One region of the Streptomyces ovatisporus genome, then DNA from elsewhere that is predicted to be linked to it. Evidence: riboswitches for the same ligand, from Rfam matches in the RefSeq annotation. Region 1 holds a riboswitch; the other holds the start of a gene.

The links. Region 1 has a riboswitch for cobalamin ahead of metE (5-methyltetrahydropteroyltriglutamate--homocysteine S-methyltransferase). Riboswitches for the same ligand answer to the same signal wherever they lie in the genome.
Region 2: linked by a shared signal. The riboswitch ahead of ACFPA8_RS24315 (cobalamin biosynthesis protein) and the one ahead of metE (5-methyltetrahydropteroyltriglutamate--homocysteine S-methyltransferase) in region 1 are both predicted to bind cobalamin.

Annotation. Positions count from the first base shown of each region.
Region 1 covers NZ_JBHSFH010000003.1:20,241-35,647, reverse strand. The annotation lists gene ACFPA8_RS01930 (Ig-like domain repeat protein) at 1-3,705, opposite strand, end outside; gene ACFPA8_RS01925 (DUF7196 family protein) at 4,574-4,732, opposite strand; gene ACFPA8_RS01920 (DUF1360 domain-containing protein) at 4,991-5,278, opposite strand; partial or broken gene ACFPA8_RS01915 (VWA domain-containing protein) at 5,389-6,099, shown strand; gene ACFPA8_RS01910 (cytochrome P450) at 6,232-7,641, opposite strand; cobalamin riboswitch at 8,030-8,251, shown strand; gene metE (5-methyltetrahydropteroyltriglutamate--homocysteine S-methyltransferase) at 8,389-10,728, shown strand; gene ACFPA8_RS01900 (CbtA family protein) at 10,881-11,651, opposite strand; gene ACFPA8_RS01895 (CbtB domain-containing protein) at 11,670-11,894, opposite strand; gene ACFPA8_RS01890 (histidine phosphatase family protein) at 12,177-12,755, shown strand; partial or broken gene ACFPA8_RS01885 (VOC family protein) at 12,780-12,914, opposite strand; gene nhaA (Na+/H+ antiporter NhaA) at 12,984-14,870, opposite strand; gene ACFPA8_RS01875 (TerD family protein) at 14,993-15,407, opposite strand, start outside.
Region 2 covers NZ_JBHSFH010000015.1:37,165-52,571, reverse strand. The annotation lists gene ACFPA8_RS24335 (cobyrinate a,c-diamide synthase) at 1-255, opposite strand, end outside; gene cobO (cob(I)yrinic acid a,c-diamide adenosyltransferase) at 422-1,021, opposite strand; gene ACFPA8_RS24325 (magnesium chelatase subunit D family protein) at 1,021-3,312, opposite strand; gene ACFPA8_RS24320 (cobyric acid synthase) at 3,318-5,003, opposite strand; gene ACFPA8_RS24315 (cobalamin biosynthesis protein) at 5,000-5,980, opposite strand; cobalamin riboswitch at 6,179-6,310, opposite strand; gene ACFPA8_RS24310 (hypothetical protein) at 6,485-6,703, opposite strand; gene ACFPA8_RS24305 (inorganic phosphate transporter) at 6,829-8,136, opposite strand; gene ACFPA8_RS24300 (class II aldolase/adducin family protein) at 8,379-9,020, shown strand; gene ACFPA8_RS24295 (alpha/beta hydrolase) at 9,229-10,425, shown strand; gene ACFPA8_RS24290 (hypothetical protein) at 10,630-12,138, shown strand; gene ACFPA8_RS24285 (VOC family protein) at 12,196-12,597, opposite strand; gene ACFPA8_RS24280 (ABC-F family ATP-binding cassette domain-containing protein) at 12,805-14,403, shown strand; gene ACFPA8_RS24275 (helix-turn-helix domain-containing protein) at 14,770-14,991, shown strand; gene ACFPA8_RS24270 (enoyl-CoA hydratase/isomerase family protein) at 15,067-15,407, shown strand, end outside.

The DNA.
Region 1 (15,407 bases):
GAACGTGCCTGTCGAAGTGGTCGCGCAGGCATCGCCGTTGTAGACGGCGACGACGGTGCCGCTCGTCAACTCGGTTGTGGTGAAGCAGGCTTCGCCGGTGCCGTCCACGGGGACGGTGCTCTCCGCCCCGCTCGGCAGCGTGAAGGTGACCGTGCCCGTCGGCGTGCCCGAACCGGGTGCGTCGATGGTGACGGTGGCACAGACCTCGACGGTTTGGCCGCAGACGGACGGGTCTGGGGTCGCGGTGACGACGGTCGTCGTCGCGGCCGCGTTGACCGTGACGGTGTCCGTGCCGGTGGACGTGTTGTGGCAGGTGTCGCCGTTGTAGACGGCTGTGACGGTGCCGGATTCCAGGCCGGTGGTGGTGGTACAGGCCTGGCCGGTGCCGTCGAGCGTGACGGTCTGGTTGAGTCCGCCGGGTCCGGTGAAGGTGACCGTGCCCGTCGGTGTGCCCGAGCCGGGTGCGTTGGTGGTGACGGTGGCGCACAGCTGTACGGACTGTCCGCAGACGGACGGGTCCGGGACGGCGGTGACGACGGTTGTCGTGCCGGCCGGGTCCACGGTGACGGTGTCCGTGCCGGTGGACGTGTTGTGGCAGGTGTCGCCGTTGTAGGTGGCGGTGACGGTGCCGGAGGTCAGCACTGTCGTGGTGATGCAGGCTTCGCCGGTGCCGTCGAGGGTGGCGGTCTGGTTGAGTCCGCCGGGTCCGGTGAAGGTGACGGTGCCTGTCGGGGTGCCGGTGCCGGGTGCGTTGGTGGTGACGGTGGCGCACAGCTGTACGGACTGGCCGCACACGGACGGGTCCGGGACGGCCGTGACGACGGTTGTCGTGTCGGCCGGGTTGACGGTGACCGTGGTGGTGCCGACGGAGCCGTCGAAGCAGGGGCCCTCGCCGTTGTAGGTGGCGGTGACGGTGCCGGAGGTCAGCACGGTCGAGGTGATGCAGGCCTGGCCGGTGCCGTCGAGGGTGGCGGTCTGGTTGAGTCCGCCGGGTCCGGTGAAGGTGACGGTTCCGGTGGGTGTGCCCGAGCCGGGTGCGTCGGTGGTGACGGTGGCGCACAGCTGTACGGACTGGCCGCACACGGACGGGTCCGGGACGGCCGTGACTGCCGTGCTCGTGGCCGCCGGTGTCACCGAGACGACGAACGTGCCTGTCGAAGTGGTCGCGCAGGCATCGCCGTTGTAGACGGCGACGACGGTGCCGCTCGTCAACTCGGTTGTGGTGAAGCAGGCTTCACCGGTGCCGTCCACGGGGACGGTGCTCTCCGCCCCGCTCGGCAGCGTGAAGGTGACCGTGCCCGTCGGCGTGCCCGAGCCGGGTGCGTCGATGGTGACGGTGGCACAGACCTCGACGGTTTGGCCGCAGACGGACGGGTCCGGGGTCGCGGTGACGAAGGTCGTCGTCGAGGCCGGGTCGACCGTGACGGCCAGCGTCCCCGTCGAGGCGTTGTGACAGGTGTCGCCGTTGTAGACGGCTGTGACGGTGCCGGATTCCAGGCCGGTGGTGGTGGTACAGGCCTGGCCGGTGCCGTCGAGCGTGACGGTCTCGGCGAGTCCGCCCGGGCCGGTGAAGGTGACGGTTCCGGTGGGTGTGCCGGAGCCGGGTGGGGTCGTGGTGACGGTGGCGCACAGCTCGACCAGCTGCCCGCACACCGACGGGTTCACGTCGGCGGTGACGACAGTGACGGTGTCGGCGGGGCCCACCGTCACGTCGAACGTGCCGACCGATCCGGCGAAGCAGGGACCGTCGCCGTTGTAGGTGGCGGTGACGGTTCCGGTGGCGAGGGTCGTGGTGGTGACGCAGGCTTCGCCGGTGCCGTCGAGGGTGGCGGTCTGGTTGAGTCCGCCGGGTCCGGTGAAGGTGACGGTTCCGGTGGGTGTGCCCGAGCCGGGTGCGTCGGTGGTGACGGTGGCGCACAGCTGTACGGACTGGCCGCACACGGACGGGTCCGGGACGGCGGTGACGACGGTCGTCGTGCCGGCCGGGTCCACGGTGACGGCTGCCGTGTCGGTCGAGGCGTTGTGGCAGGTGTCGCCGTTGTAGGTGGCGGTGACGGTTCCGGATTCCAGGCCGGTGGTGGTGATGCAGGCCTGGCCGGTGCCGTCGAGGGTGGCGGTCTGGTTGAGTCCGCCGGGTCCGGTGAAGGTGACGGTGCCTGTCGGAGTACCCGAGCCGGGTGCGTTGGTGGTGACGGTGGCGCACAGCTGTACGGACTGGCCGCACACGGACGGGTCCGGGACGGCGGTCAGGGCCGTCGTCGTCTCGGCGGGCGCCACGGTGACCACGGTCGTACCGGCGGAACCGCTGTTGCATGCGTCGCCGTTGTAGGTCGCGACGAGCGTGCCGCTCGTCAACGACGTCGTCGTCAGGCAGGCTTGGCCGGTGCCGTCGAGGGTGGCGGTCAGGTTGAGTCCGCCGGGTCCGGTGAAGGTGACGGTTCCGGTGGGCGTACCGGTGCTGGGTGCGTCTGCGGCGACGACGGCGCAGACCTCGACCAGTTCGCCGCACACCGACGGGTCCGGCACGACAGTGACGGTGGTCGTGGTGGTAGCAGGCGTGAGGACGAACTCGGTGGTGGACGACGAGCCGTTGAAGCACGCGTCGCCGTTGTAGGTGGCCGTGAGGGTCCCGGCGGGCAGCGTGTTGCTCGTCAGGCAGGCCTGGCCGCCGCCGAGGGTGACGGTCTGGGTGAAGCCGCCGGGTCCGGTGAAGGTGACGGTGCCGGTGGGCGTACCGGTGCTGGGCAGGTCGGCGGTCACGAAGGCGCACAGCTCCACCGGTTCGCCGCACACGGCCGGGTTCGGCGTCGCTGTGACGACGGTGCTGCTTTCCGCCGGTACGAGGACGAGGTCGACGGTCCCGACCGAGGAGAGATTGCAGGTGTCGCCGTTGTAGGTGGCGGTGACGGTGCCGTCGGGCAGCGCGTTGCTCGTCAGACACGCCTCGCCGGCGGCGTCGAGCGTGACCGTCTGGCTGAACCCGCCGCCTGCGGTGAAGGTGACGGTGCCGGTGGGAATGCCCACCCCCGGCGCGTCGGTGGTGACGACTGCGCAGACCTCGACCACTTCGCCGCAGACGGCCGGGTTCGGGCTCGCGGTGACTGTCGTGGTGGAGCTCGCCGGACCGACGGTGACGTCGACAGTGCCGGCCGAGCCGGTCGCGCAGTCGTCGCCCACCCAGGTCGCTGTGACGGTGCCCGTGGTCAACTCCGTTGTCGACACGCATGCTTCACCGCTCGCGTCGAGCGTCGCGCTGTCGGTGAAACCCCCGGGGCCGGTGAAGGTGACCGTGCCCGTGGGCGTGCCCGCACCGGGCGGGTCGATGGTGACGGTCGCGCAGAGCGTGACGAGCTGCCCGCAGACCGAGGGGTCCGGGTCTGCGGCGACCACCGTCGTCGAGGCGGCCTGAGTGACCGTCTGCTGATCGAGGGTGGACGCCGAGGGGTCGAACGTGCCGTCGCCGGAGTACAGGGCTACCGCGTCGTGCGTTCCCGTACCGAGGCCGCTGAACACGGCCTGCGCCTGGCCCGCTCCGTCCAGCGGAACGGTCATCGAGGGTCCGTCGTCACTGACGATGAAGGTGACGGTGCCTGTCGGTGTCCCTGTGTCGGGAGGGACGACGGTCACCTGCGCGGTGAACGTGACGAGTTCGCCGCAGACGGACGGGTCGGGTGCCGAGGATATGGTCGTGGTCGTACTGGGCATGGAAGCCTCTTTCACGGATTGCGTGGAATTCACGGATCTCGCGGGCTGACGGAATTGCAGCCCCGGTGAATCGGTGCCTCTGCTCGGGCCCTCTTCCTCTCCGGGCTGGGAGGAGGCAGACGAACTCGGTTCCGACGGGGAGCGATTCAGGGCCACGGCCCTGTGCCGTTCGCCCGGCGATGTCTCAAGTAGGCGCCCGAATACAGCGCTTGGGCCATACGTGCGGCGGCAATTACCCCCGGATGGCGGAGCGCGGTACGGAGTGAGGGGTGCAATCACCTCTGGGTCCCCGCGCTACGGCGCACGGGCATGAAAGGCCGAAAGTCACGTGCAGAGACCTGGTCGGGCCGTGAAGTGGGGCGCTTTCCCGTCGCTGGGAGGGGGGCGAACCGGGCGGGCCCTCGACGCGCAGTGAACTGTCGTGGGGTGTCGAACTTCTCGGAGCGCCCGCACGCCTGCCCCGTACCAGAACTTTGCGCCCCCTGACGGGACGTTGGGTGCACCCGCAAAACCGCTTCTGGCGGCCTTCCGGGACGGTGAAGGTGAACTCGTCGTCTGCGGGCCGGTATTCGCCCATCCCGTGACGCCGCGTGACGGAGACCGGGAATGGAGAGGAGCCGCCCTCTGTCAAGCGGGGCGGCTGAAAAGCACGGCACGTTCCCCTTGTCCAACGCGCCTGCTGCATACGCCGGTTGTACGCCCTGAATCACAGGCAGCCTGCGTTCGGGTAATCGTAAGGATTGTGTCCGGGTACAACAATGCCGGCGTGCTCCGAGGAGCACGCCGGCAGCCGGCGAATGTACGTGCGGGGCACTGTGTGCGGCGTGCCCGAACCCGGGCGGACGAGCCGCCGACCAGTGCCGTCCGGCTATCGGTTGACGACGACTATCCTTCCCGTGCCGCCCCTTCGCTGCTTCGCCGCCTCGGCCTCCTGCCGGGTGACGTAGTCGTGTCCCGCACCGTTCGGCAGCACGAGCCGGTAAACGGTGACGGTCCGGCGGCTGCGTCCGCCGCAGTTGCATCCCATCGCGAATTCTCCTTCAGCCTGGCCGACTCCACCCCGGTGCGAGTTCACTTGCGCTCGCCGACAGCAGGCGGCACCGAGCCCCGGTTCCCTGAAAGCGTGCCGTGTGCCCGGGAGTTCACGATGAAGTGACGGCGGAACCGCCGGGGCGCGGAAGGGGAGCAGTCCGCCCAGGGAAGGGGCGTGGACGAATTCCCCCTCGACGCCCAGTTTCCCCGCTTCGGCGCCGTCCGACACCCGGGCCGGACCTCAATACCTCGGTCAGTCGAGCCAGTTGGATGCCACGCCGCTGAGATACGACAGCGTCAGCACCATCGCCACTCCCTGGAAGGCGACCGTGCTCCCCGCGACGAAAGCGACGGGAACGACAGCGGCGGCCACCCAGATGCTGGTGCACCAGCTGCATGTGACGAGATAGGCGAACTTCGAGTCGTCGCCGAATCGTTGCGCCGTCCAGGAGCGGAAACCGGCGGCGAGCGTATCCTTCGTTATGAGTCGTGTAATACGACAAGTGATGCCCAGGGCCAGAAGAAACACCACTACATTCATGGCATTCATCGTACGGTGACGCGATCTCAAGAACAGCCCCCCGTACGGAAATCGGAGGTGCGCGGACCTCCGCCGGCCTCGATCTTGCGTGAGGGTCCATCGGGGGAGTGGAACTGGTCGGCGTCACCCTCGGCGACGACCTCTCCCGAGTCATCCCCTCCGAACTGGCGGTCCTCGGCGTGCCGGAGCTGCGTGCGGTGTTCGCCGCGCGCTACGCCGCCGGGGCGCTGATGCTGTACGACACCCAGGGCGAGCAGACCACCGGCCAGGGCGCCGTCATCGCGTGCGTGGACACCTCGCACTCCATGTACGCGGAAGGGCCCGGCGAAATCACCCGCGAGGCATGGTCCAAGGCATGCGCCCTGGCCCTGCTCGACCAGGCCCGCCATGCCGGGCGTGACTTCGTCGGCATCCTGTTCTCCGCCGCCGACAAGATCCAGGTCTTCCGCTTCCCCGGCGACCGGCCTGCCGGTATCGCCGATGTCCTCGACTTCGCGGAGACCTTCCTCGGCGGCGGCACCGACTTCCAGCGCCCGCTGGGCACGGCTGCGGAACTGCTGGAGGAGGAGTTCGACGACACGGCCCGCAGACGCGGCGACATCGTGATGATCACCGACGACGCGTGCGAGGTCTCGGAGAAGTGGGTGCGCGGCTGGAACGAGGCCAAGCACCGCCTGGACTTCCGCCTCTTCGGCGTCGCCATCGCCACCCCGGACGCCACCGAGACCGGCTCGGTCCTGGAGTCCCTGTGCGACAACCTCCGTACCATCGACGACCTCACGGACGTCCACACCGCCGCCGACCTGTTCCGTGTGATCTGACCCGGCACCCTCCCCGGGGACGAGCGCTCCGGTCGGGGTGGGAGGAGCCGATGAACGGTGGCGCCCGGGAGCGACGGCGGCCGGGCAGTGCGGGACGCCGGCCCCGCGGACTGCCCGGCTCGACAGCGGCCCTTACGCCTCCCGCGCTCCGGACACCGGACACTCAGTGCCGTCCGCGCCGTCCGCGCCGTCCGCGGAGTCCGGTGCCGTGGAACTGCCGTGTGCCGCGGAGTCGCTGGAGGCCGGGCAGCTGCCGAGGCCGAAGGGGAGCGACCGGATGCGGTTGTCGAAGCTGGAGGGCACGAGCTCGGGCGGGCCTGCCGCGCGCATCGCCACGGACCCGTCGAGCAGCAGCCGGAACAGGGCCTTCAGCTCCTGCCGGGCGAGGTGCGCGCCGAGGCAGTAGTGGGGCCCGCCGCCGCCGTATCCGAGGTGGGGATTGGGGTCGCGAGTGATGTCGAAGACGTCGGGGAACGGGAAGACGGCCTCGTCGCGGTTGGCGGAGGCGTAGTACATGGCGACCATCTCGCCCTCGCGCAGGGTGCGTCCGCCGACCACGTGGTCGCGTCTCAGGGTGCGTTTGAACTGGATGATGGGTGTCGAGCAGCGCACGATCTCGTCCACGGCCGAGTCGGCGTACTTCTCGAAGTCCCCGGCCCACAGGTCGCGTTGCTCCGGGTGGTCGCCGAGCAGCGAGAGCCCGTGCGAGATGGCGTTGCGGGTGGTCTCCACACCCGCGACCATCAACAGGGTGAAGAACGCCCCCAGTTGACGGTTGCCCAGGCATTCCCCGTCGACGTCGGCGGTGACGAGTGCGGAGATGAGGTCGTCCGTGGGACGCCGCCGCCGCTCACGGGCGAGCCTGGCGATCATGACGTGCATACGGGCGAGGGCCCGCAGGCCCTTGCCGGGGACGCGGAACCTCCGGCGCGCTCCCCGCCCCACGCCGATGTCCTCGGAGGCGTCGTTGAGCTGGGCGAGGATACGCGGCCGGTGCCGTTCGGGGATGCCCATCATGTTGCACACCACCTCGAACGGCACGCGGGAGGCGACGGCGGTGACGAACTCGCGTGACGGGCGCTCCACCGCTTCCTCCACGACCCGCGCCACGACGTCGTGGATGTCCCGCTCCGCCTGCGCCAGCAGACGCGGACTGAAGGCGCGCGAGACGATCTTCCGGAGCTGTGCGTGCTCCTGACCGTCGAGATTGACCATGGACTGCCCGAACAGGGTCTGCACCCACCGGGCGGGCAGCGGCGTGGTCACACCGGGCGCGCTCCCGAACACGGCGGGGTTGCGGCTGGCCTCGCGTACGTCCTCGTGCCTGACCAGAGCGTAGAAACCCGGCTGGTTCCCTCGGCGCAGGGCACCGGCCGGAGGGCTGAAGAACTCCGGCGACTCCCGGCTCCGCAGCTTCGCGAACACCGCCAGTCGCTGGTCGTGCGGCAGCTGCCAGAAGCGGGGGTCTGCCGGGTTCGCCTCGGGCGGAAGGTCCGCGGGCGGGGTGATCGAGGCGGACTCGGCGGGTCCGGGGAGTTGCATGGTCGTCTCTCCTGTCACGTGTTGACGGGGCTTCGTCGCCGCTCCGGCACGGGCAGCGCACGGGCCCCGGGCCGGGGGACGGCGCAGTGCGGCACAGCACGTACCGCTGGGCCGTCCGGGGCGCCGCGGCGGCGGGGCGGGCGGTGACTCTCCGGGAGCAGCTTGGGACCGGCGGCCGCCCCGAGGGGCCCGCCACACCGCCGCGGACGGGACGGCCCCCTCCGTCGGCGCAGGGAGGAGCAGGCAAGCGGACCACGCGGTGCGGGACTCCCCGCGGACGGCTCCCGGCCGCAGCGCGCACGCCCGCCCCCGCGTACTGCGTTTCAAACCGCCCTCGGGCATGAGCAACCCCTCACCGCCGGCCTTTGCCGCCGCGTCCCGCGCGCTCGTACGCTTGAAGGGCGGTCGGTTCGCCCTGTCCGCCAGGCAGGGGGTCGCAAGAGGGAATCCGGTGCGAATCCGGAACTGCCCCGCAGCGGTGAGTGGGAACGAACGCCGTCAGACGCACTGGGCCCGTACGGGCCCGGGAAGCGACGGCAAGTAGGAGCCGGTCCGTGACGGACACGGCACGCCCACGAGTCCGAAGACCTGCCACTGCCCGTGCACGTGACGCGTGCGCGGCGATCTCGGTGACCTCGAGGGCGGGTCGGCGGCGGAAGGCGAGCACGCAGTACGTGCCGCCGCGTCACCTCTCCTGCTCGCGCCCGGCTCCCGGGGACACCGGCGAGACTCGCGAAGGAGAGTTGAGTGACCACCAAGTCCGCAGCCGCGGCCTCCCGTGCCACCGTCCACGGCTACCCCCGGCAGGGGCCCGGCCGTGAGCTGAAGAAGGCCGTCGAGGGATACTGGAAGGGCCGCGTCACCGCAGACGAGCTGCACCGGACCGCTGCCCGACTGCGCCGGGACAACTGGCGGCAGCTCGCGCGCACCGGCCTCCACGAGGTCCCCACGGGGGACTTCTCCCTCTACGACCACGTGCTGGACACGACCGTCATGGTCGGTGCCGTCCCGGAACGGCACCGCGCCGCGGCCGAAGCCGACGCACTGGACGGCTACTTCGCCATGGCACGCGGCACGCGGGACGTGGCGCCCCTGGAGATGACGAAGTGGTTCGACACCAACTACCACTACCTCGTACCGGAGTTGGACCCCGGCACGGTCTTCTCCGCGAACTCCGGCAAGCAGACGGGCGAACTCGCCGAGGCAGTCGCCCAGGGCCACACCGCACGCCCGGTGCTCGTCGGGCCCGTCACCTATCTGCTGCTCGCCAAGCCCGCGCCCGGAGCCCCCGGCGACTTCGAGCCTCTGACGCTGCTGGACCGGCTGCTGCCCGTCTACGCGGAGGTGCTCGCCGACCTGCGTGCGGCGGGCGCCGAGTGGGTCCAGCTCGACGAGCCCGCACTCGTGGCGGACCGCAGCCCCGCGGAGCTGAACGCCGCTGCCCGCGCCTACCGTGAGCTGGGCGCCCTGGCCGACCGGCCGAAGCTGCTGGTGGCCTCCTACTTCGACCGTCTCGGCGAGGCGCTGCGCGTCCTGGCCAAGGCTCCCGTCGAGGGCCTCGCGATGGACTTCACCGGTCCCGCCGCCGCCAACCTCGACGATCTGGCGCGTGCGGGCGGGGTGCCGGGCAAGCGGCTGATCGCCGGAGTCGTGGACGGCCGCAACGTGTGGATCAACGACCTGAAGAGGTCGCTGGCCACACTGGTCTCGCTGCTCGGCTTCGCCGAGCGGGTGGACGTCGCACCGTCCTGCTCCCTGCTGCACGTACCGCTGAACGCAGCCGTCGAGCGTGACATCGACCCGCAGATCCGGCGCTGGCTGGCCTTCGCCCGGCAGAAGGCGGAGGAAGCCGTCACCCTGGCCCAGGGACTGAGCGAGGGCACCGGGATCATCGCGGGGCTGCTCGCCGCCAACTCCTCAGCGCTCGCCTCCCGTTCGTCCTCGAAGCTCACCCGTGACGCGACTGTGAGGGCACGGGCCGCGGCCGTCACCGAAGCCGGGACGCGCCGCGCGCAGCCCTATCCCGAGAGGGCCGCCGCCCAGCGGGCGAAGCTGAAACTGCCGCCGCTGCCGGCCACCACCATCGGCTCCTTCCCGCAGACAGGTGAACTTCGGGCAGCCCGCGCCGACTTGAGGGCGGGCCGGCTGGACGCCGAGGGCTACGACAGGCGCATCGCAGCCGAGATCCGCGAGGTGATCCACTTCCAGGAGCAGGCCGGACTCGACGTGCTGGTGCACGGTGAGCCCGAACGCAGCGACATGGTGCAGTACTTCGCCGAGCAGCTCGACGGCTGCGTCGCGACGCAGCACGGCTGGGTCCAGTCCTACGGCACGCGCTACGTCCGTCCGCCCATCATCGCCGGGGACATCTCACGCCGCGCGCCGATGACCGTCGCGTGGACGCGCTACGCCCAGGAGCAGACCCGGCGCCCCGTGAAGGGGATGCTGACGGGCCCCGTCACCATGCTCGCCTGGTCCTTCGTACGCGACGACCAGCCGGAGGCCGAGACCGCACGGCAGGTCGCTCTCGCCCTGCGCGACGAGGTCGCCGATCTGGAGGCCGCGGGAACCGCCGTGATCCAGGTCGACGAGCCCGCGCTCCGGGAGAGCCTCCCGCTGCGGGCGGCCCGGCGCGCCGAATACCTGGCGTGGGCGACCGAGTCCTTCCGCCTGGCCACCGCCGGCGTACGGGCAGACACCCAGATCCACACCCACATGTGCTACGCGGAGTTCGGCGACATCCTCCCGGCCATCGACGACCTCGACGCCGACGTCATCAGCCTGGAGGCCGCCCGCTCGCACATGCAGGTCGCGGACGAGCTGGCCGCCGCCGGCTATCCGCGTGAAGTCGGCCCCGGCGTCTACGACATCCACTCGCCGCGGGTGCCGACGGCGGACGAAATGGCGTCGCTGCTGCGCAAAGGGCTCGCGGCCATCCCGCCGGAGCGGCTGTGGGTCAACCCGGACTGCGGGCTGAAGACGCGCGGCCGGCCCGAGGTACGGGCGGCGCTGGAGAACCTTGTGGCCGCGGCACGGACACTGCGGGCGGAGGTGGGCGGACCGCCGCGTGAACCGTCCGCGGGGTGAACCGTCCGCGTGAACCGTCCGCGGGGGCGGACGGCCCGTGGCCATGAAGAACCCGGACGACGAACAAGCCGCTGCCACGGGCCTCTTGACGAGGTCCGTGGCAGCGGCGGTGTTCCGGGAGTCCGCGACCAGCCGGGTGCCGGCCGGGCCGGTCAGCCCGGGGCGGCTGCCGCCGCGGCCGTCCTCCCGGTGCCGCCGCGTTCGCCGGACGCGCCCTGCAGGGCCCGTTGGGCGAAGTGCGCGAACGTCAGGCCGAAGGCGGCCCACAGCACCAGCTGCACGGCGAGCGCCGAGACGCGGAACCGCCAGAGCAGCAACGCCGGGAAGTGCTCCGGCAGTTCACTCATGGACGGCAGGAAGGCGTAGGCGATCCCCACGGCTGCGGCGAAGCCGAGGCAGGCGACGACGGTCGCGTACCAGTTGCCCAGCCGCGGAGCCAGCCGCCTGCCCGCGATCGTCGCCGCGACCGCCAGCAGCACACCGAGGACCACCATGAGGAAGAACAGCGCGGTGCGCTTGTCGAGGCTGGCCGGGTCGCCCACCGAGGGCGGATTGGCCGGGTACTTCAGGAACGGCACGAGGTAGACGCTCACGAACGCCGCGCCGGCGAGCAGCAGCGCCGTGGCGCGCGGGCTGAGGCCGCCCACCCGTCCCAGCGCGAAGCTGAAGACGAGCGAGGCGATGCCGCCGACGGCGACGCCGTAGACGAGCACGCCGGTGGCCAGTCCGGCGGTGGACTGCACGGAACGGCTGACGACTTCCGGGCCGTGCTCGTGCGCGTGTGTATGGGCTTCCTCGTACGCGATGGCGGCGTCGATCTGCGGCTCACCGAGGAAGTAGGCCGTGACCAGGGCGAACACGCCTGCGACGAGACCGGCGAGCATGCCGCGTACGAGGAGAACCCGCACTGTCGAGGAGTTCAAGGTGTGCTTCCTCCCCTGTCAGTGGCAGGGGAAGCCGAGAAGGTGGCGTCCGTCGTGGACCCACTCGTGCACGCCGGTTCCGGCGAAGACAGAGGTGGCACCCTGCTCCGCGCCGACGAAGTAGAGCGCGATCAGCGTCAGAAGCCCGAAGAAGACGGCCCACGGCAGGATCGTCCTGACCGGCAGGGGAGCCGGGACTGCGGTGGGGGTGCCGGTGGACGGCGGGGCGATGGACTGTGCCATGACATGACCTCCTGCTGGGAACTCGCGTCCCTGTTGGTGGAGCCCGTGACGGCACGGCGGGTCTGACTCGTCCCGCCCGTACGCTGCGCGCGGCAGCGATCCGGAAGGGGCATACAGTGGCGCGACCGCGCCGGATTCCCACCGGCTTCCGCCCTGCCGTCGATACCTGCGGAAGGTACCGCGAGGGGGGCTGCCCGGCCAAGGCCGCACGCGGTGCCGGAGAGCGGTCCGCCTGTTCAACTCCCTTGTGCAGGGCTTCAGTTCGCGGTGGAGGAGGGGAAGATGACCAGCCGAGTGACTTTGATCTCGCCCGCCCGCAGCGAAGCGTCGGACGAGTTCCGCTTCGACTCGGGCAGCGGACTGACCGCGGCGGGCCTGCAGTCCGCGTCCGCGGCGGCCGGGACTCTTCCGGCGGCTCCGCCCGTACGCCATTTCGCCTCCCCGGTGCGGCGCTGCGAGCAGACGGCCGGTGCACTGGGTCTGCCCGTGGTCCCGGCGCCGCAGGCAGCCGGATGTGCGATGGGCCGCTGGCGGGGGAGGACTCTCGACGAGGTCACGGCAGCCGAGCCGGAAGGCGTGGGACGCTGGCTGTCCGATCCCGGGAGCGCGCCCCACGGGGGCGAATCCGTACGGGAGTTGTGCGCCCGGGTGGAGGAGTGGCTGACGGAACTGGCGGCACGGCCCGGCCGGGTGCTGGCCGTGGTGGAGCCCGACGTCGTGCGCGCGGCGGTGCTGTGCGCGCTGGGCGCGCCGGCGCAGGGCCTGTGGCGGGTGGACGTCGAACCGCTGACCGCGACGGAGTTCAGCGGCAGAGCCGGGCGATGGAACGTCCGCACGGGGACGCCGCTCGGTCCTCGCTGACCGCCGGCCGCCGGGCGCCCGCTCTCACCCCCGCCCGGCGGGAGGGTCGGCGAGCACACTCTCCAGCAGGCCCGTGGCCTGCCCCACCTCGATGAGATAGCCGTCGGGATCCCTTGCGTAGCAGCGCAGTTCGGCTCTGCGGTCGAGGGGTGCCGTGACCGAGTGCTGCGTGCGGGCTGTTTCCGCAGCGTATGGACGGAGCCGCGGGCACCGGCGCAGGAACACGCGTCACGAACCCAGGTGCGCCCGTACCCGCGCGGCCTTCACCGCCTTGTACAGGCTGTCCTTGTCGTAACCGCCGCGGTGCCGGCGCCCGTTGACGAAGAACGTCGGCGTGCCGGAGACGCCGCTCTCGTCGGCGGAGTCGAGGTCCTCCACGATGCGGTCCTGGCCGACGCGGTCCCGCAGGTCCTCCCGGAAGCGGTCGGTGTCCAGCCCGAACGCCTCCGCCTGCCGCACCAGGTCCGGCACCCGCAGCCGGTCCTGGTGCGTGAGCAGCCACTCGTGCATCTCCCAGAACGCGCCCTGCGCGGCGGCGGCCTCGGCGGCTTCGGCACCGAGCTGCGCGTTCGGATGCACGTCCGTCAGCGGCAGGTGACGCCACACGTGCCGGACGTCGTCGTGCTCACCGAGCAGTTCTCGGACGACAGGGTCCGCGCCGCTGCAGTAGGGGCATTCGTAGTCGCCGTACTCGAGGATCGTCACGACGGCCTTCGCGGGGCCCCGTACGTGGTCGCGTTCCTCGTCGACGACCGAGGCCAGGTCGACGACGGGGTCGGACAGGCCCAGCAGGGCCCGGCCCCGGAGCCGGTGCGGCAGCAGCGCCGTCGCCCTCGACAGCCCCCAGGTGAGGGCCGACGCGCACAGCGCCGCACTGAGTACGCCGATCTTCGCCTCCTCCAACTCCGTTCCGCGGAAGGCCAGTCCGGCGATCAGCAGCGAGACGGTGAAGCCGATGCCGGCGATCGTGCCGCCGCCCGCCGCGGCGGCCCAGCCCACCGGCGGGCGCAGCCGGCCACGGCTGAGCCGGGTCACGAGCCAGGAGACGCCGACGATGCCGACGGGTTTCCCCAGCACGAAGCCGCAGAGGATGCCGTAGGTGAGGGGAGAGGTGAAGGCGCGTGAGAGGAGCTCCTCCGTCAGCGGGACCCCCACATTGGCGAGGGCGAACAGCGGCACGATCATGTAGCTCGTCCACGGGTGGAAGACCTCCTGCAGACGTTCGTTCGGCGAGATCGCGGCCGTCAGCCCCACCCGCGCCGTACGGGCCAGCTCCCCCGTGGGCTGCTCGCGGAAGAGCCGGAAGAGGCCGCTCGCCCGCTCCAGGTCGCCGCGGGACGCCGGATAGGCGTACGTGAGCAGTCCCAGCACCAGACCCGTGGTGACCGGATCCACCCCGGACTCGAACATCGCCACCCACAGGGCCACGCCCAGCACCGCGTACACGAGACCCGAGGTCACACCGGCAGCGCGGACGAGGAGCACCACCGCGAAGATGACGCACGCCGTCAGCAGCGGGCCGCGGGCGATCTGTTCGCTGTAGACGAGGGCGATGACCGCCAGGGCGATGACGTCGTCCACGACGGTGAAGGTGAGCATGAACGCCCGGAGCCGCCTCGGGAAGCGCGGCCCGACCAGGGCCAGCATGCCCAGCGCGAAAGCCGTGTCCGTCGACATCGCGGTGCCCCACCCCTGTGCGGTGGGGCGTCCCGCGTTGAAGGCCAGGTAGATCGCGACGGGCACGGCCATGCCGCCGATCCCGGCGAGGACGGGCAGGGTGACGCGGCGGCGTTCCCGCAGGTCGCCCATGTCGAACTCGCGGCGCGCCTCCAGCCCGACCACGAAGAAGAAGAACGTCATGAGCCCGCTGTTGACCCAGCCGTGCAGGTCGAGCGAGATCCGTGCGTCGGAGAGGCCGACGTAGAGCCGCGTCGCCCACAGGCGCTCGTACGACGCGAAGTCGAGGTTCGCCCAGACGAGTGCGGCCAGGGTCGCACCCAGCAGCATCGCTGCGCTGCCGGTCTCGGTGCGCAGGAAGCGGCGCAGTGGGCGCTGGAGCGTCGCCCAGTGGCTCCGTTCGGTCTGCCCCGTGCGGGGCCCCCGGGACTCGTTCATCCGGCAAGTCTGCCCCGGGGGCGACGAGGCGGCCCAGCACCCCGGACGTGCGTCGCGCCTGGTGCCGGCGGCGGTGCGGCCACGGGGCCGGGTCTCGCGGCCTCACTCACGGCCGCCCGGGGTCAGGGGGTCTTCTTCCCCATCAGCGCGACGAACTCCTCCGGTTCGGCGTCGAAACCGCGGACGCCCGCCCGCAGCTCCCACTCCCCGGATTCGAGGCGGCAGAACTCCGCGACGATCGCGGCGGTGGCGCCGGCGACGCCCGCGAAGTCGTCGTCCGCCAGCTGCGTGTAGCCCTCCGCGACGGACACGGCGGTGTTGGGTACGTCGCCGAACGTCATCCGTCCGCCGCTCTGCTGGATGACGACCCCCACGATCACCCGCGTGTAGGTGGGGGCGAGCCGCTCCAGTTCGAGCGTCATGGCCTCGTCGGGTCCGAAGCCCTGCCCGGTACGGCTGTCCCGGTTGAGGGTGATCGTGCCGTCGGGTGAGCGGCTGTCGAAGGTGACGAGGTAGGCGGGCTTTCCGTACGGATCG
Region 2 (15,407 bases), on a different contig from region 1:
GGCTCCTGCCGCGCCGTGCGCGAAGAGCGGCGCGATCCGCTCCGGACCGCACAGATAGGCGTCGAGGTTGCGGCCCTGCCGTCCGGTCGCGAGCGCGTGGTAGCCGGGGTCGATGTAGTCCGGCCCGACCTTGTGCGGGGACACGGACACGCCCGCGTCTGCGAACGCGGCCATGAGGCCGGTGGCGACGGTCGTCTTGCCGCTGCCGGACGAGGGGGCCGCGAGGACGAGACGCGGAATGCTCACGCTGCCCATGTCCGCGCCGTTCCCGTCGCGGGCGGCGCGCCCGGCCGACGTGCATCGGGGGACACTTGCGGCATGCGTGCGCCGACTGCCGTACGCCCACGACCGGTTGGGCGGTACGCCCCCGGCACCCCGGAGGCCGCGGACACCCCGCCCACGGCGCGTGCCGTGCCGCCGCTCACCACTCGATGCCCCGCTGGCCCTTCTGGCCCGCGTCCATGGGGTGCTTGATCTTGGCCATCTCGGTGACCAGGTCCGCCGCGTCGAGAAGCTCCCGCGGAGCGTTGCGCCCGGTGATGACCACGTGCTGGGTGCCGGGCCTGTCCCGCAGTACGCCGGTCACCTCGCCGGTGTCGATCCATCCCCAGTGCAGGGGGTACGCGAACTCGTCGAGGACGTACAGCCGGTACGTCTCCGCGGCCAGGTCGCGCTTGACCTGCTCCCAGCCCTCGCGGGCGGCCTCCTGGCTGTCCATCTCGCCGTCCCGCTGGATCCAGGACCAGCCCGCGCCCATCTTGTGCCAGGTCACCGGGCCGCCTTCACCGCTCTCGCCCAGCACCCGGAGGGCCCGCTCCTCCCCGACCTTCCACTTGGCCGACTTCACGAACTGGAAGACCCCGATCGGCCAGCCCTGATTCCAGGCCCGCAGCGCGAGACCGAACGCGGCGGTCGACTTGCCCTTGCCGGTTCCGGTGTGCACGGCCACCAGGGCGCGGTTGCGGCGCTGCCGGGTGGTCAGGCCGTCCTCGGGTACGGTGCTCGGCTGTCCCTTCGGCATTACGCGGTCCTCCCTGGCCGGGCGTGTGTCCCCGCCCGTGTCCCTGTTCGTGTCCGGGCCGGGTCCCCGGCCTGCCTCTGGTCGTGAGTCCGGTTCCCGGCCCGGTCCCGTGGCGTCCGCTGCTGCTGCGGGGGTGCGGCCTCCGTCCGGGCACGGGGCCGGGAGCCGGTGGCGTGCCGTACGAGATCGGTGACGGCGTCCGCCCGCAGTTCGTCGAGCGTCACCGCGGCTCCCCCGAGGTCGCGGGCGAGTTCACCGGCCAGCCCGAGCCGTACGGGCCCGGCCTCGCAGTCGAGCACCACCGACGCCGTGCCGTCCGCCTCCAGCAGACGTGCGGCCCGTTGCGCCTGCAGGGCCGGCCGGGTGCCGCCGGTGGCCCGCCCGTCGGTGACGACGATCAGCAGCGGACGGCGCGCCGCGTCGCGCATGCGTTCCACCCTCAGCACGTCGCGGGCCTTGAGGAGCCCGGCGGCCAGCGGGGTGCGTCCGCCGGTGGGCAGCGACTCCAGACGGGCCGCGGCGGCCTCCACCGACGAGGTCGGCGGCAGGGCGACCTCCGCGCCGGAGCGCCGGAAGGTGACCATGCCCACCTTGTCGCGCCGCTGATACGCGTCCAGCAGCAGTGACAGCACGGCTCCCTTGACCGCGCTCATCCGTCTGCGGGCGGCCATCGAGCCCGAGGCGTCCACGACGAACAGGACGAGATTGCCCTCGCGCCCCTCGCGCACGGCCTCCCGCAGATCGTCGCGCCGCAGGACCAGCCCGCGTCCGCTCCGTCCGCGGGCGTGCTGGTGCGGCGCCGCGGCCTGCACGGTGGCCGCCACATGCAGCCGGCCGAGCGTGCCCCGGGGCCTCCGGGCACCCGTGGTGCGGCCGTGCGCGGTGCGCGCGCGGGAGCGGCGGCCTGCGGCGCCCTCGCCCAGGCCGGGCACGGAGAGCGTCCGGGCCCGGAACGGCTCGGCCGCCCGGGCCGGGGGCTTCTCACCGGGCCGGGCGGCCGGCTGCCCGCCGGTCCCGTCCTCCGTGTCCTGCCCGTCGTCCGCGCCTTCGTGCGGGGACTCACCGGAGGCGGGGGACGGCTCCCGCGGCTGGTCCTCGGCGTGACGCGGCTCGGGGAGCGACGGTTCCTCCGCGCCGTCCCGGGTCTCGTCGGGGGCGTCCTCGCCCGATGGTCCGCCGCCGTCGTCGTCCGGGCCGCCACCCCCGCTGTCGTCGGTGCCGCCGGTGTCGTCTGGGTCGTCGTCGTTGTCGCCGCCGTCGTCGTCGCCGCCGTCGTCCGGTTGGCTGTGCTGACGCAGGGTCTCGTCGAGCTTGTCCTCGTCCAGGCCGGGAGCGTCGAAGGGGTTCCGCCGGCGCCGGTGCGGGAGCGCCAGCAGAGCGGCCTGCCGTACGTCGTCGGCCACGACGTCGGTACGTCCGGCCCAGGCGGCCAGGGCGGTCGCGGTACGCGCCATGACCAGATCGGCGCGCATGCCGTCCACCTCGAAGGCTGCGCACGTCGCCGCGATCTGACGCAGCGCCGCATCGCCGAGCCGTACCTCGGGCAGCAACTCCCGTGCCGCTGCGATGCGTTCGCGGAGCGACTGCTCCTCCTCGGCCCAACCCGCCCTGAACCCGGCCGGATCCGCGTCGTACGCCAGCCTCCGGCGTACGACGTCCACACGTTCGGCGGTGTCACGCGAGGCGGTCACCTCGACGGTCAGCCCGAACCGGTCCAGCAACTGCGGCCGCAGCTCGCCCTCTTCGGGGTTCATCGTGCCGACGAGCAGGAACCGTGCGGCGTGCCGTACGGACACCCCTTCACGCTCCACGTAGGAGGCGCCCATGGCGGCGGCGTCCAGCAGCAGGTCGACGAGGTGGTCGTGGAGGAGGTTGACCTCGTCCACGTACAGCACGCCGCGGTGCGCGTCGGCCAGCAGGCCCGGCTGGTAGGCCTTCACCCCCTCCGACAGCGCCCGTTCGATGTCGAGCGCACCCACCAGACGGTCCTCGGAGGCGCCGACCGGCAGCTCCACCATCGCCGCGGGCCGCATGCTTCCGCCGCCGGGCTCGTGCGGCCCGTCGGGGCAGTCGGGGTCGGGCCCGGCCGGGTCGCAGGAGAACCGGCATCCGGGTACGACCGCGACCTCCGGCATCAGCGCCGCCAGCGCGCGCACGGCCGTCGACTTCGCGGTTCCCTTCTCACCGCGGACCAGCACGCCGCCGACGGCCGGGGAGACGGCGTTGAGCAGCAGCGCCAGCCGCAGGTCGGACATGCCCACGATCGCTGAGAAGGGGTAGGGGCTCCGTATGGTGCTCATGAGTTCGCTCCCGCGTCTCGGCAGTCTCGACTGTCCCGGCCGTCTCGGCCGTCTCGGCCGTCTCGGCTGTCTTGGCCGTCTCCGGCATCGTGGAAATCTCCCGGCGCCCCGGGTGCGACGAACGGCAGGCCGGCGGGTGGCCCCGACTCGATCAGCCGCAGCAGCGCATTCGTGTCGGCGTGTTCCTCCACGAGGTCGCCCAGGCGGTCCAACTGCTCCTCGCGCAGGGCCGCGAAGCTCGTGCCGGGCGCGGGGACGAAGCCCGTACGGCCCGCGTCGTCGGCGATCCTGCGCAGGAACGCGCGCCGGAAGCCGTCGCTCTCCAGCGAGCCGTGCCAGTGCGTCCCCCACACCGTCCCGGCCCGGCAGCCGTCCAGCGGCTCGCCTCGTCCGTCGCTGAACACGGCTTCTCCGCCCAGCACTTCAGCGACACCGTGATGGATCTCGTACCCCTCCGCATGCTCACCGAGAGCTGAACCGGACGGGCGGGCGAGGGTCTTCCCGGCGGCGAAGCGGACGCGGACGGGCAGCAGCCCGAGGCCGTCCACGGTTCCCGCCCGCGACTCGACCTCGTCCTCGATGCGTCCACCGAGTATCTGGAACCCGCCGCAGATGCCCAGCACGGGCCGCTGCGCCGCGGCCCGCCGCCGCAGCGCGTTCGCGAGCCCACGCGCGTGCAGCCACTCCAGCGCCCGTACGGTCCCGCGGGTGCCGGGCAGCACCACCAGGTCCGCGTCGGCCAGTTCCTCGGGACGGTCGGTGAACCGGACGACGACACCCGGCTCGGCGGCCAGCGCGTCGACGTCGGTGAAGTTCGACATCAGCGGAAGCGGTACGACGGCGACGCGCAGCACGTCCGTTCCGTGCGGTCCGTCCGCCGCCGACTCCCGTACGGTGCCGCGCAGGGAGATGCGCAGCCCGTCCTCCTCGTCGATTCCCAGGCCGTGCTGCCAGGGCAGAACCCCCAGCACGGGCCGCCCGGTGAGTCCGCGCAGCATCTCCAACCCGGGCTCCAGCAGCGACACATCGCCGCGGAACTTGTTCACCAGGTAGCCCGCGAGGAGGGCCTGGTCCTCTGCCGCGAGCAGCGCCGTCGTACCGAAGAAGGACGCGAAGACCCCGCCGCGGTCGATGTCGCCGACGACCACGACGGGCAGACGAGCGCTGCGTGCCAGCCCCATGTTGACGATGTCGGTGCGCCTCAGGTTGATCTCCGCAGGGCTCCCCGCGCCTTCGCAGATCACCGCGTCGTGCGTGCGCCGCAGCTCCTCCAGGCAGTCGGTGACCGTCCCCAGCAGCCTCTCCTGCCGGTCCGAGTGGTAGCCACGTGCGCTGAGTTCACCGACTGCCCTGCCCAGCAGCACCACTTGGCTGCTGCGGTCGCTGCCCGGCTTGAGCAGCACGGGGTTCATCAGCGCGGTCGGCTCGGTCCGGGCGGCCGCGGCCTGCATGGCCTGGGCCCGTCCGATCTCGGCGCCCTCCCGTGTCACGTACGAGTTCAGCGACATGTTCTGGGCCTTGAACGGTGCGACCTTCAGGCCCTTGCGTGCCAGCCAGCGGCAGATGCCCGCCGTGACCACGCTCTTGCCCGCGTCGGACGTCGTGCCGGCGACCAGCAGCCCACCGCCCCGGCTCCCGGTACCGCTGCCCGCACCCCCGCGCGGTCTCTCCGTACCCGTCACGTCGTCCGACTCCTCCCGTCCGTACGAGTCCCCGCCACGGCGAGCCGCCCCGCCACGCCCACGGCCGTGGTGAAGGCCAGCGAGAGGAGCCCGACGCGCCGCGAGAGCCGCACGGCGCGTGCGATGTCCCCGGTACGCACGGCCCGTCCGGGGGAGTTGAGCACCGGCCTGTGCTCGGTGCGTCCGCCGTAGCTGAGCGTGCCGCCCAGCCGTACACCCAGCGCACCCGCGAACGCGGCTTCCACCGGGCCCGCGTTGGGGCTGGGGTGCCTGCGCGCGTCGCTCCGCCAGGCGCGTACGGCACCGCGCGGGCACGGTCCGGCGAACGCGGCGAGTGCGGATGTCAGACGCGCGCCGGGCCACCCGGCCACGTCGTCCAGCCTCGCCGCGGCCCAGCCGAACTTCCGGTGGCGCGGGGAGAGATGACCCACCATGGCGTCGAGCGTGTTGGCGGCGCGGAAGGCCGTCATGCCGGGGACGCCCGCGAGCGCCCCCCACACGAGAGCGCCCACGACGGCGTCCGAGGTGTTCTCCGCCACCGACTCGACGACGGCGCGGGCGATCCCCTCCGCGTCCAGCAACTGCGGGTCACGGCCGCACAGTTGCGGCAACAGGCGCCGTGCGCTCGGCACATCTCCCGCTTCCAGGGCCGCCTCGACGGAACGCGCCGCCGTGCTCAGCCCGTTGCCGCCCAGCGCGGTCCATGTCACCGCCGCCGACAGCGAGATGAAGGCGGTGGTCCGGCCGGTCCGGCGGACACCGCGCGTGAGGAGCGCCGCGGTCGCGGCCGGGCCCGCGACGCAGAGTGCCGCGTAAGCCGCGCCCGCCGCACGGGAGTCGCGCCACAGGGCGCGCTCCGCAGCGGCAGCGGCCCGTCCGAACGCGGCGACGGGGTGTCCGGTGCGCGGGTCGCCCAGAAGCATGTCACCCAGGTAGCCGAGGACCGCGCCCCCGGCGTACGCGCGATGAACTCGCATGTCTCAGCGCGCCGTCGGGTCCCGGCGGACGGGGCCGGCCGCACGGAGTCCGGGGCGGCCGGCACGAGGAAGGCGTGGGCGCGGAAGTCCGGGTACGGGACCGGCGGGGGCGACTACGGGCAGAGCTGCGGCCGGAAAGCCACGCATGGCGGAGTCCTCACTCAGGGTCCTCGCCCTGGCTCGACGTACCGGCGGCGAGAGTCTCCTGGCTCCCGGATCGCAGCGTCCCCCGGCCTTCCGGCCTGCTGTTGCTCTCGGCCGTGACCTTCGCTTGGGGTTCGCTCCCCGGTGACAGTGGCGGGACCGCGCCGGATTCTCACCGGCTTCCTCTCCAGCCGCCGTTGGGCAACGGGCAGTCCACCACGTACGGGAGGGGGCGTCAACTCGCCGCTGACCTGCGGCGGAAGACTGTGAGCAGACACACGGAGAAGGGGTACGGGCGAATGCCCGTACCCCTTCTCCGTGTTGCCCGTGGTGCCTAGAAGCCCGCCGGCGGGCGGGAGTTCACGGTGCGGTGATGATGTAGATGCCGTACGCCACCGCGGCGGCGCACAGCGCGTAGCAGGCGTACGCCCCGGTGCGTGCGAGCGCCGACGCGCTGCCGCCGTGGCTCTTCCCGGCGGAGCCGTTCACGATGCCGAGCGTGAACACGCCCACCAGGCCGACCGTGGCCACGAGGCTGACGCCGAATACCTGGCCGAGCGCTGCCCAGTCGATGTCCATAGCGTTTCCCTGTCTGAGGTCCGGCAGAAGTCCGGCTGCCGCCGGTCTGCTGTGCGGTTCGGTCTGCGGATTGAAATGTGCGGTCCGGTCCGTGGGATTCGGTCTGCCGGCTCCCCAGGCCCTGACTAGCCGAGCGTGGAGCCTGCCCGGGGACGTTCCGTCTCGGGTTCGGCCGCCGGCTCGGTCGTCCGGGTGCCCTGCGACGGCGGAGTACCCGCACCCGGCAGCGCGCCGTCCGCTCCGGCCTTCGCCGGGGGCGGCGGTGCGACGGCCTGCAGTGCGGCCGTGACCACGCCTGCGGGCTCCTGCCCGGCCGTCTCGCCCGGGACCGTCGTGTCGTTGACGTTGGTGTGGTCGACGGGCTGGCGCCGCGAGAGCAGCCAGATGCCGCCGCTGATGACCAGCGCGAGCACCGCGACCGTGGTGACGCCCCAGGTGCCCTGCCCGGCCAGAAGGGCGGCGAGAGCGGCGACGAGCCCGGCTGCCGGCAGCGTCAGACCCCAGCCCATGACCATGCGGGCCGCCGTCGACCAGCGCACGACGCCGCCCTTGCGGCCGACCCCCGAGCCCATGATGGCGCCGGAGCAGACGTGCGTGGTGGAGAGGGAGAAGCCGATGTGGGAGGAGGCCAGGATCGTCACGGCCGCGCTGGTCTGCGCCGCGAAACCCTGGGGAGGCTTGATCTCGGTCAGCCCGCGGCCCATGGTGCGGATGATCCGCCATCCGCCCAGGTACGTGCCGAGGGCGATGGCCAGACCCGCAGAGACGATCACCCAGGTCGGCGGGTCGGCCTGGGGGGCCAGCGCGCCTCCGGTGATCAGCGCCAGGGTGATGACACCCATGGTCTTCTGCGCGTCGTTGGTGCCGTGCGCGAGGGAGACGAGAGCGGCCGAGGTGATCTGCCCGGCCCGGTAGCCCTTGGCGGTCTGCTGCTCGTCGGCCTTGCGTGCGGCCCGGTAGGTCAGACGCGTCGCGAAGAGAGCGGCGAGTCCGGCGACGAGCGGGGCGGCGAGAGCGGGGATGAGGACCTTCATCACCACGGTTCCGCCGTTGACGGCGCCGAAGCCGACGGATGCGACCGTGGCGCCGAGGAGACCGCCCATCAACGCGTGGGAGGAACTGGAGGGAAGCCCCGCGAGCCATGTCAGGAGATTCCAGATGATCGCGCCGACCAGGCCGGCGAAGATCACTTCAGGCTGGATCCCGGAGCCTTCGTCGATGATTCCCGAAGAGATGGTCTTGGCGACCTCGACGGACAGGAACGCGCCGATCAGATTGAGGACCGCCGACATCGCCACCGCGGTCTTGGGCTTCAGTGCCCCGGTGGAGATGGTGGTGGCCATGGCGTTGGCCGTGTCGTGGAAGCCGTTCGTAAAGTCGAACACCAAGGCCGTGACGATCACGATCCCGATGAGAAGCGTGATGTGTTCCATTCACCCAGGCACAATCAGTCGAAGGTTAATGACTCGTTGAACGTAGGGACGGTGGGTGAACGGAAGATGAACTGCGGCGGGCAGCAGGGTGTCGCTCCCCGCCGTCTGTTGTGAGCGGTGTCACAGCCGGTTCCGTCTCCCTCTCCTTTCCCGCACGCCCCGCCCCTTCCGTCCCGATTCCCGGGTCCGTCCCGCAGTCGCCTCCGACTCCGACGGGGTCCGGACCGTCCGGAGGTTCTCAAGTGCTCAGCGCCTGGAATGAGTTGGTGGCCGTCGCCCGCCGTACCGCTGCGGAGGGGCTCGTCGTGGGCACCTCGGGGAACGTCTCCGTACGCGTCGGTGAGAACGTGCTCGTCACGCCGAGCGGCGTTCCCTACGACAGGCTCGGCCCCGACGACCTGTGCGCCGTGGACCTCGAAGGGCGGCGCACCGCGGGCTGCCTGGAGCCCACCAGCGAACTCCCCATGCACCTCGCCGTGTACAGGCACACCGGCGCCCGCGCCGTGGTGCACACCCACGCGGTGCACGCCACGGCGGTGTCCACGCTCGTCACCGAACTCCCCGCCGTGCACTACATGACGGCGGCCCTCGGCGGCCCCGTCCGCGTCGCCCCCTACGCCACCTACGGCAGCGACGAGCTGGCGGCCCACATGATCGAGGCCCTCGACGCACGCAGCGCCTGCCTGCTGCGGAACCACGGCACCATCGCCTACGGGGACGATCTCGACCAGGCGTACGACAGGACCGCGCAGCTCGAATGGATGTGCCGTCTGTGGCTGACGGCGTCCTCCGTCCCGGGACGCACTCCGACGCTGATCCCGCAGGACGAACTCCGGCGCGTGGCCGACAAGTTGAGCGGATACGGCCAGAAGCCGCCCGGGTGAGCGCCGCAGGGGGCACCCCCTGCCCGCCCTGCCCTGCGCCGCCCCGCCATGCCCGTCCCGCCCTGCCCGTCCCGTCCCTCCTGCCGCCCGGACGCCTCGCGGCGACCCGGAGCCCGCCGCCGTGTCCGCACCGGCCGCCCGCCCCGGCGGTCACCCGGGCGACGCCGCCCACTGGCCGCACCCGTATCCGTGACCCGACACTGGCTGGATGCGTCTGCGTACGGCGGCAGTGGCCGCAACCTCCGCACTCGGTGCCGGCGTGGCCGCCGTGGCCGCGGGCCGGTACGCCGCCGACGCCGCTCTGCGGCCGGCCCGCTCGGCGCCGGCGGCCGGGCGTGGACACCTGCCCGCCGGTTTCGGCGGCCCCTCCCTCACAGTGCACGAGGTGGGCGCCGGACACATCGCGCTCACCCGCTCGCTGACCGCCCGGCTCCCCGGCACGTACGGTCTCGTCGGACGCGGCTGCCATGCCGTCGTCGGCCCCGTGCTGGGCGGCGAGCACCAGGCCAGGGCCGCCGCCGACACCGTCGTACGCCGCCTGGAGCGGATCACGTACGGCGAACTGACTCCCCGTACCAAGGTGTGGCTCACGCCGCAGGTGTGTACGGGAGGGCCCGGCGACGCGCTCGGCGTGGACCGCACGGAGACCGAAGTCCCCGGCGAACTCGGGCCGCTGCCCGCCTGGTTCGTGCCGGGCCGGCGTGACATCTGGGTCGTGGCGCTGCACGGCCTCGGAGCGGGCCCGGAACAGCCGCTGCCCCTCCTCCCCTTCTACGCCGCTCAGGGGCTCCCCGTGCTGGGGCTCTCCTACCGCGGCGATCCCGGTGCCCCCGCTCCGCCCGGCGGTGTGCGTCATCTCGGCGACACCGAGTGGCACGACGTCGCGGCAGCTGTGCGCCACGCCGTCCGGCAGGGGGCCGCACAGGTCGTTCTGCACGGCTGGTCCAGCGGGGCCTCCATGGCACTGCGGGCCGCGGACGAGCTGCGGCGGAGGCCCGGCGTCCAGCCGGGGGAGGGCAGTGCCGTGGGGAGGATCAGCGGCCTCGTACTCGACTCGCCGGTGCTGGACTGGTGGGCCACCCTGCGCGCGCTCGCCGCTGCGCGGCACGTACCGCGCCCGCTGCTGCCGCTGGCCGTGCGGGCCGCTCAAGGACGAGCCCGCGTGGCCGAACCAGAACGGCTCGCTCCGGTCACCGACCCGGCCCGCCTGGCGGTGCCGACCCTGATCGTCCACGGCCCGAACGACGTGATCGCCCCCTGGGAGGCCTCCACGGCATTCGCCGCCGCCCGTGAGGAACTCGTCAGCCTGTACCCGGTTCCGCACGCCCCGCACGCCGCGATGTGGAACGCGGATCCCGCCGAGTACGAGGAGAGGCTGCGCCGCTTCCTGACGCCGCTGCTGTGAGCCGGGTCCGCGCCGGGGAGCGCGGGCCGCCCGACCTCGGCGGCGGGGGCCGGTCAGCAGGCGGACCGGCAGAGTTTCCAGTCGCCTCGGAAGGGCCTCAACTCCCGGTCAGAACAGGGTAGTCGGGCTCAGGTACGACAATCGGAGTGCGGAATTCCGGGACCCCGTTTGGGATTTGCGCCACAGACCATGAAGACTGCTCCTGTGACGCCGTCCCGTAACCCGCGAGACAACCCGCTCCGCCTCGTCCCCACGCGGCCGATCGCCGCTGCCAGGCGCACGGTGACCGCCCGGCGTGCGCGCCCCGCGCCGCCGCCGCCCGAGGGCCTGCCGCCCCGTGAGGCGCTCGCACGTCAGGCGAGAGCCGCGCTGGCCGACGCCGTGCTGCTCGCCCGGTGGGCGGAGCGGCACGAGGCGCACCCCGGCAGCGGGCCGGACACCGAACGAGCCGCCACCGCGCTGCGGATGCCCGCCTCGCACGTCCGTACCCAGTGGGACCGCGCACGCCTCGCCGGCCTCATCGAGCTCCACGACGGAACGGCCCGCCCCGGCTGGCGCCTGCGTGCCTGGGAACGGGACGACAGCGCCGTACTGCGCGGCTGGGTCGCCCTCTTCGACGCGTGGTCCCTGGCCTACCCCGCACCGACGCCCGCCGATCCGGGTCTGGTCGCCGAAGTGGTCGAGGCCGCGCCCCAGTTGCTGTCCGTCATGCATCTCACGGCCGGGCCGCTCACCTTCCCCGATCTGCACGATCTGCTCGCCCAGCGCGTCACGGAACTGCGGGCCGAGCGCGACGCGACCCACGAGGCGGCAGCCGACGGAGAGTCCGAGGGGACCGGCACCGCGCCGGAGGGCCCCGAGGGGGCGCCGGACGGCCCGGCGGCGGTCGCCGCCGCAGAGGTCTCGCTCCCGGGCCTGCTCGACTGGGCTCTCGACGGTTTCGCAGCCGTCGGAGCCCTCACCCGCTGCTCCGACGTCGAAGCGCCCGCAGTGCCACGGACCGCGGACCCCGGAGGGCGTACGGAGCCGGGCGGGACGGGCGTACGTCAGGGCTCCGCCGTCCTCACCCCGCTCGGCAACTGGGCGGTGTGGACCAAGCTCGAACAGATCTGTGTCGCCGCCCAGAGCCCCGCCGGCAACATCGAGCAGCCCGCACAGGACATGCTGCGCGGATGCGCGCGTCTCAGCCCCGGCCCCGCGCGCGACGAGTACCGCGCCTGGCTGGCCGCCCGCTCCACGGGCACCGCCATCACCGAACTGCTGGGCGCCGCCCGCGGGGAGGACGCCCTCATCCGGGGGCTCGCCTTCGAAGCGCTGCGCGTCGTCGGCGCCCCGGCGGAGCCAGACGTGAGGGTCGCGGCCGCAGAGCCGACGCTGCGTCCGTACGCGCTGCTCTGGCTCGCCGAGCACGAGGGTGCCGACCCCGAGGACCTGGCAGGCGGCGCCCCCGGCGTCCTCACCCGGGAGGAGGCGACCTGGCTGTGGGTGGACACCGCGGCAGCCGTCACCGACCACGGTGAGGAGCGCCTGCTCGTGGACCACTTGGAGACGGCCGTGCAGGGCACCGTCCCCAAGCTGCTGGAGGAGGTACGCGCCATCGGTCACCCCCGCACCGTGCAGGTGCTGGTCGCGCTCGCCGCCGCACACCCAGACCCGGCCCTCGCCAAGGCAGTGCGCCGTGCGGCCTTCCAGGTCCACACCGGGGGTCTGTGAGGCGGTGCCCCCGGGCTCCCCGGCGCGCCTCGGCGCCCCCGGGCCTCCGCCGAAGCCCTACGCGCCCGGCGAGGGCACGTAGGTGCCGAAGCTCCAGACGTTGCCCTCCAGGTCCCTGGCCATGTAGTCACGCGAGCCGTAGTCCTGGTCGGTCGGCTCCATGAGGATCTCCGCACCGGCCTCACGGGCCCGGGCGCAGTGCGCGTCGACGTCCTCGACCACCACGTACACCCCGGTGGGGCCCGCCTGGCTCATCGCCTCGGCGAAGACGCCCTCCGTCTTCTTCGTGCCCAGCATGACCGCGCCGTTGCCGTAGGTGAGTTCGGCGTGCAGCACCGTGCCGTCCTCCCCTTCGTACAGCGCGGAACGCTTGAACCCGAACGCCTTCTCCAGCTGTGCGATGGCCGCCTTCGCGTCGCTGTAGACCAGCGTCGGGTACAGGGTCGGTGCGTCACTCATGGCAGTCGCCTCTCCTCGACGGGGCCCGCCGGACGGGCCGTCCTCGCGTGCTCCGCAGTCTTCCAGCGGGGACTGACAATCGCCGGAGACAAACCCGTTGCGCGGCGCCGTTAGACTGATGGGCATGGCTACTTCCCGCACGCATTAGCGCCGTACGTCCGCCTCCGTGTCCGTACGTACGCCCGTCACCCATGCCTGGAGTAGTCCGTGATCACCGCCACCGGCCTGGAGCTGCGCGCCGGCGCCCGCATTCTGATCGAATCCGCCGCCTTCCGCGTCGCCAAGGGCGACCGCATCGGCCTCGTCGGCCGCAACGGAGCCGGGAAGACCACCCTCACCAAGTGCCTCGCCGGTGAGGCGAACCCCGCCGGGGGAAGCATCACCCGCAGCGGTGAGGTGGGTTACCTGCCGCAGGATCCGCGCACGGGGGACCTCGACGTCAGCGCCAGGGACCGCATCCTCTCCGCCCGCGGCCTGGACGCCGTCATCCGCAAGATGCGCGAGAACGAGGAGCGCATCGCACACGGCCAGGGCGCCACCCGCGAGCGGGCGCTGAAGAAGTACGAGCGCCTGGAGACCGAGTTCCTCACCAAGGGCGGTTACGCCGCGGAGGCGGAGGCCGCCACGATCGCGGCCAGCCTGGGCCTTCCCGACCGGGTGATGACCCAGCCGCTGCACACCCTCTCCGGCGGTCAGCGACGCCGGATCGAACTGGCGCGCATCCTCTTCTCCGACGCCGACACCCTGCTCCTCGACGAGCCCACCAACCACCTCGACGCCGACTCGGTCGTGTGGCTGCGCGACTTCCTCAAGACCTACCGCGGCGGCCTGATCGTGATCTCCCACGACCTGGCCCTCATCGAGACCGTCGTCAACAAGGTCTTCTACCTGGACGCCAACCGTGCGGCGATCGACGTCTACAACATGGGCTGGAAGCAGTACGTCATCCAGCGCGAGGACGACGAGAAGCGCCGCAAGCGGGAGCGCGCCAACGCCGAGAAGAAGGCGGCGGCGCTCAACTCGCAGGCCGACAAGATGCGCGCCAAGGCCACGAAGGCGGTGGCGGCCAAGAACATGGCACGGCGTGCGGAGAAGCTGCTCTCCGGTCTCGAGGCGGAACGCGTCTCCGACAAGGTCGCCAAACTGCGCTTCCCCGACCCCGCGCCCTGCGGCAGGACACCGCTGATGGCGGAGGACCTCTCCAAGTCCTACGGCTCGCTGGAGATCTTCACGGGGGTCGACCTTGCCGTCGACAAGGGGTCCCGTGTCGTGATCCTGGGACTCAACGGTGCGGGGAAGACGACCCTCCTGCGGTTGCTGTCGGGCATCGAGGAGCCCGACACGGGCAAGGTCGTCCCGGGCCACGGCCTCAAACTGGGCTACTACGCCCAGGAGCACGAGACGCTCGACCCGCAGCGCACCGTGCTGGAGAACATGCGCTCGGCCGCGCCCGACATGGACCTGGTCGACATCCGCAAGACGCTGGGCTCCTTCCTCTTCTCGGGCGACGACGTGGACAAGCCCGCGGCCGTGCTCTCGGGCGGCGAGAAGACCCGTCTGGCTCTGGCGACCCTGGTGGTCTCCTCCGCCAACGTCCTCCTGCTGGACGAGCCGACCAACAACCTCGATCCGGCCAGCCGTGAGGAGATCCTGGGCGCCCTGCACACCTTCACCGGAGCCGTCGTCCTCGTCACCCACGACGAGGGTGCGGTCCAGGCGCTGGAGCCGGAGCGGATCATCATGCTCCCGGACGGTGTCGAGGACCTGTGGAGCGAGGACTACGCCGACCTCGTCGCGCTGGCGTGATCCGCCGCGGCTGCCGGAGCCGCGCTTCTTGATCAACCTCTTCTGGATCATTCGGCCGACGGTTGATCCTTCATCTGAGTGAGAGCGGCTCGTATCGCGGCGTGCCCGCGCGGCCGGCCCGGACGGCTGTGGCATGCCCTGCGCCGTTTGCTGTGTTGCTGGGCGCGAACCTCCCTGACCTGGAAGTTCGCTGCGAACCAGGTCGCAGGGCAAAGGATCAAGCCACTGGAATCCTGCACTTCGCTGTAAACGGACAGTAGCCCTCCGGTCACGGCGCCCCGATGGACCTTGCCGAATGGGTGGCCAGAAGCAGGGGGAGGGGTGATCATGAGAGTCACGAAGCGCACTTCCCATGAGGAGGCACGGGTGGCCGAGACTCTGAAGAAGGGCAGCCGGGTGACCGGCACCGCGCGCGAAAAGCTCGCGGCAGACCTCAAGAAGAAGTACGACGGCGGCGCGAGCATCCGGGCGCTGGCCGAAGAGACAGGTCGTTCCTACGGATTCGTGCACCGGATGCTCAGTGAATCCGGTGTAACCCTGCGGGGTCGCGGCGGGGCCACGCGAGGCAAGAAGTCCGCCTCGGCCTGACGGGACTTCCAGGCATCCCGTTCCGGTGGTTACTCTTCAGTCACATGACTGCTGAGTAACCACCGGAGGATGTCGATGACCCTGCTGGACAAGGACGGCGTGCGTCTCGCCGTGGACGGCGCCGTGGCCACGGTCACGCTCACCAATCCGGCCAAGCGCAACGTCCAGTCGCCCGCCCTGTGGCGGGCGTTGACCGAAGCGGGCCGCATGGTGCCCGGCGATGCCCGGGTGGTGGTGCTGCGCGCCGAGGGCCGGTCCTTCTCCGCGGGCCTCGACAGGCAGGCGTTCGCTCCCGAGGGCATCGACGGCGAGCTGAACTTCGCCGATCTCGCGCGCGCCTCCGACCAGGAGGTCGACGAGACGATCGCCGCGTTCCAGGAAGCGTTCACCTGGTGGCGGCGTCCCGACCTGGTCAG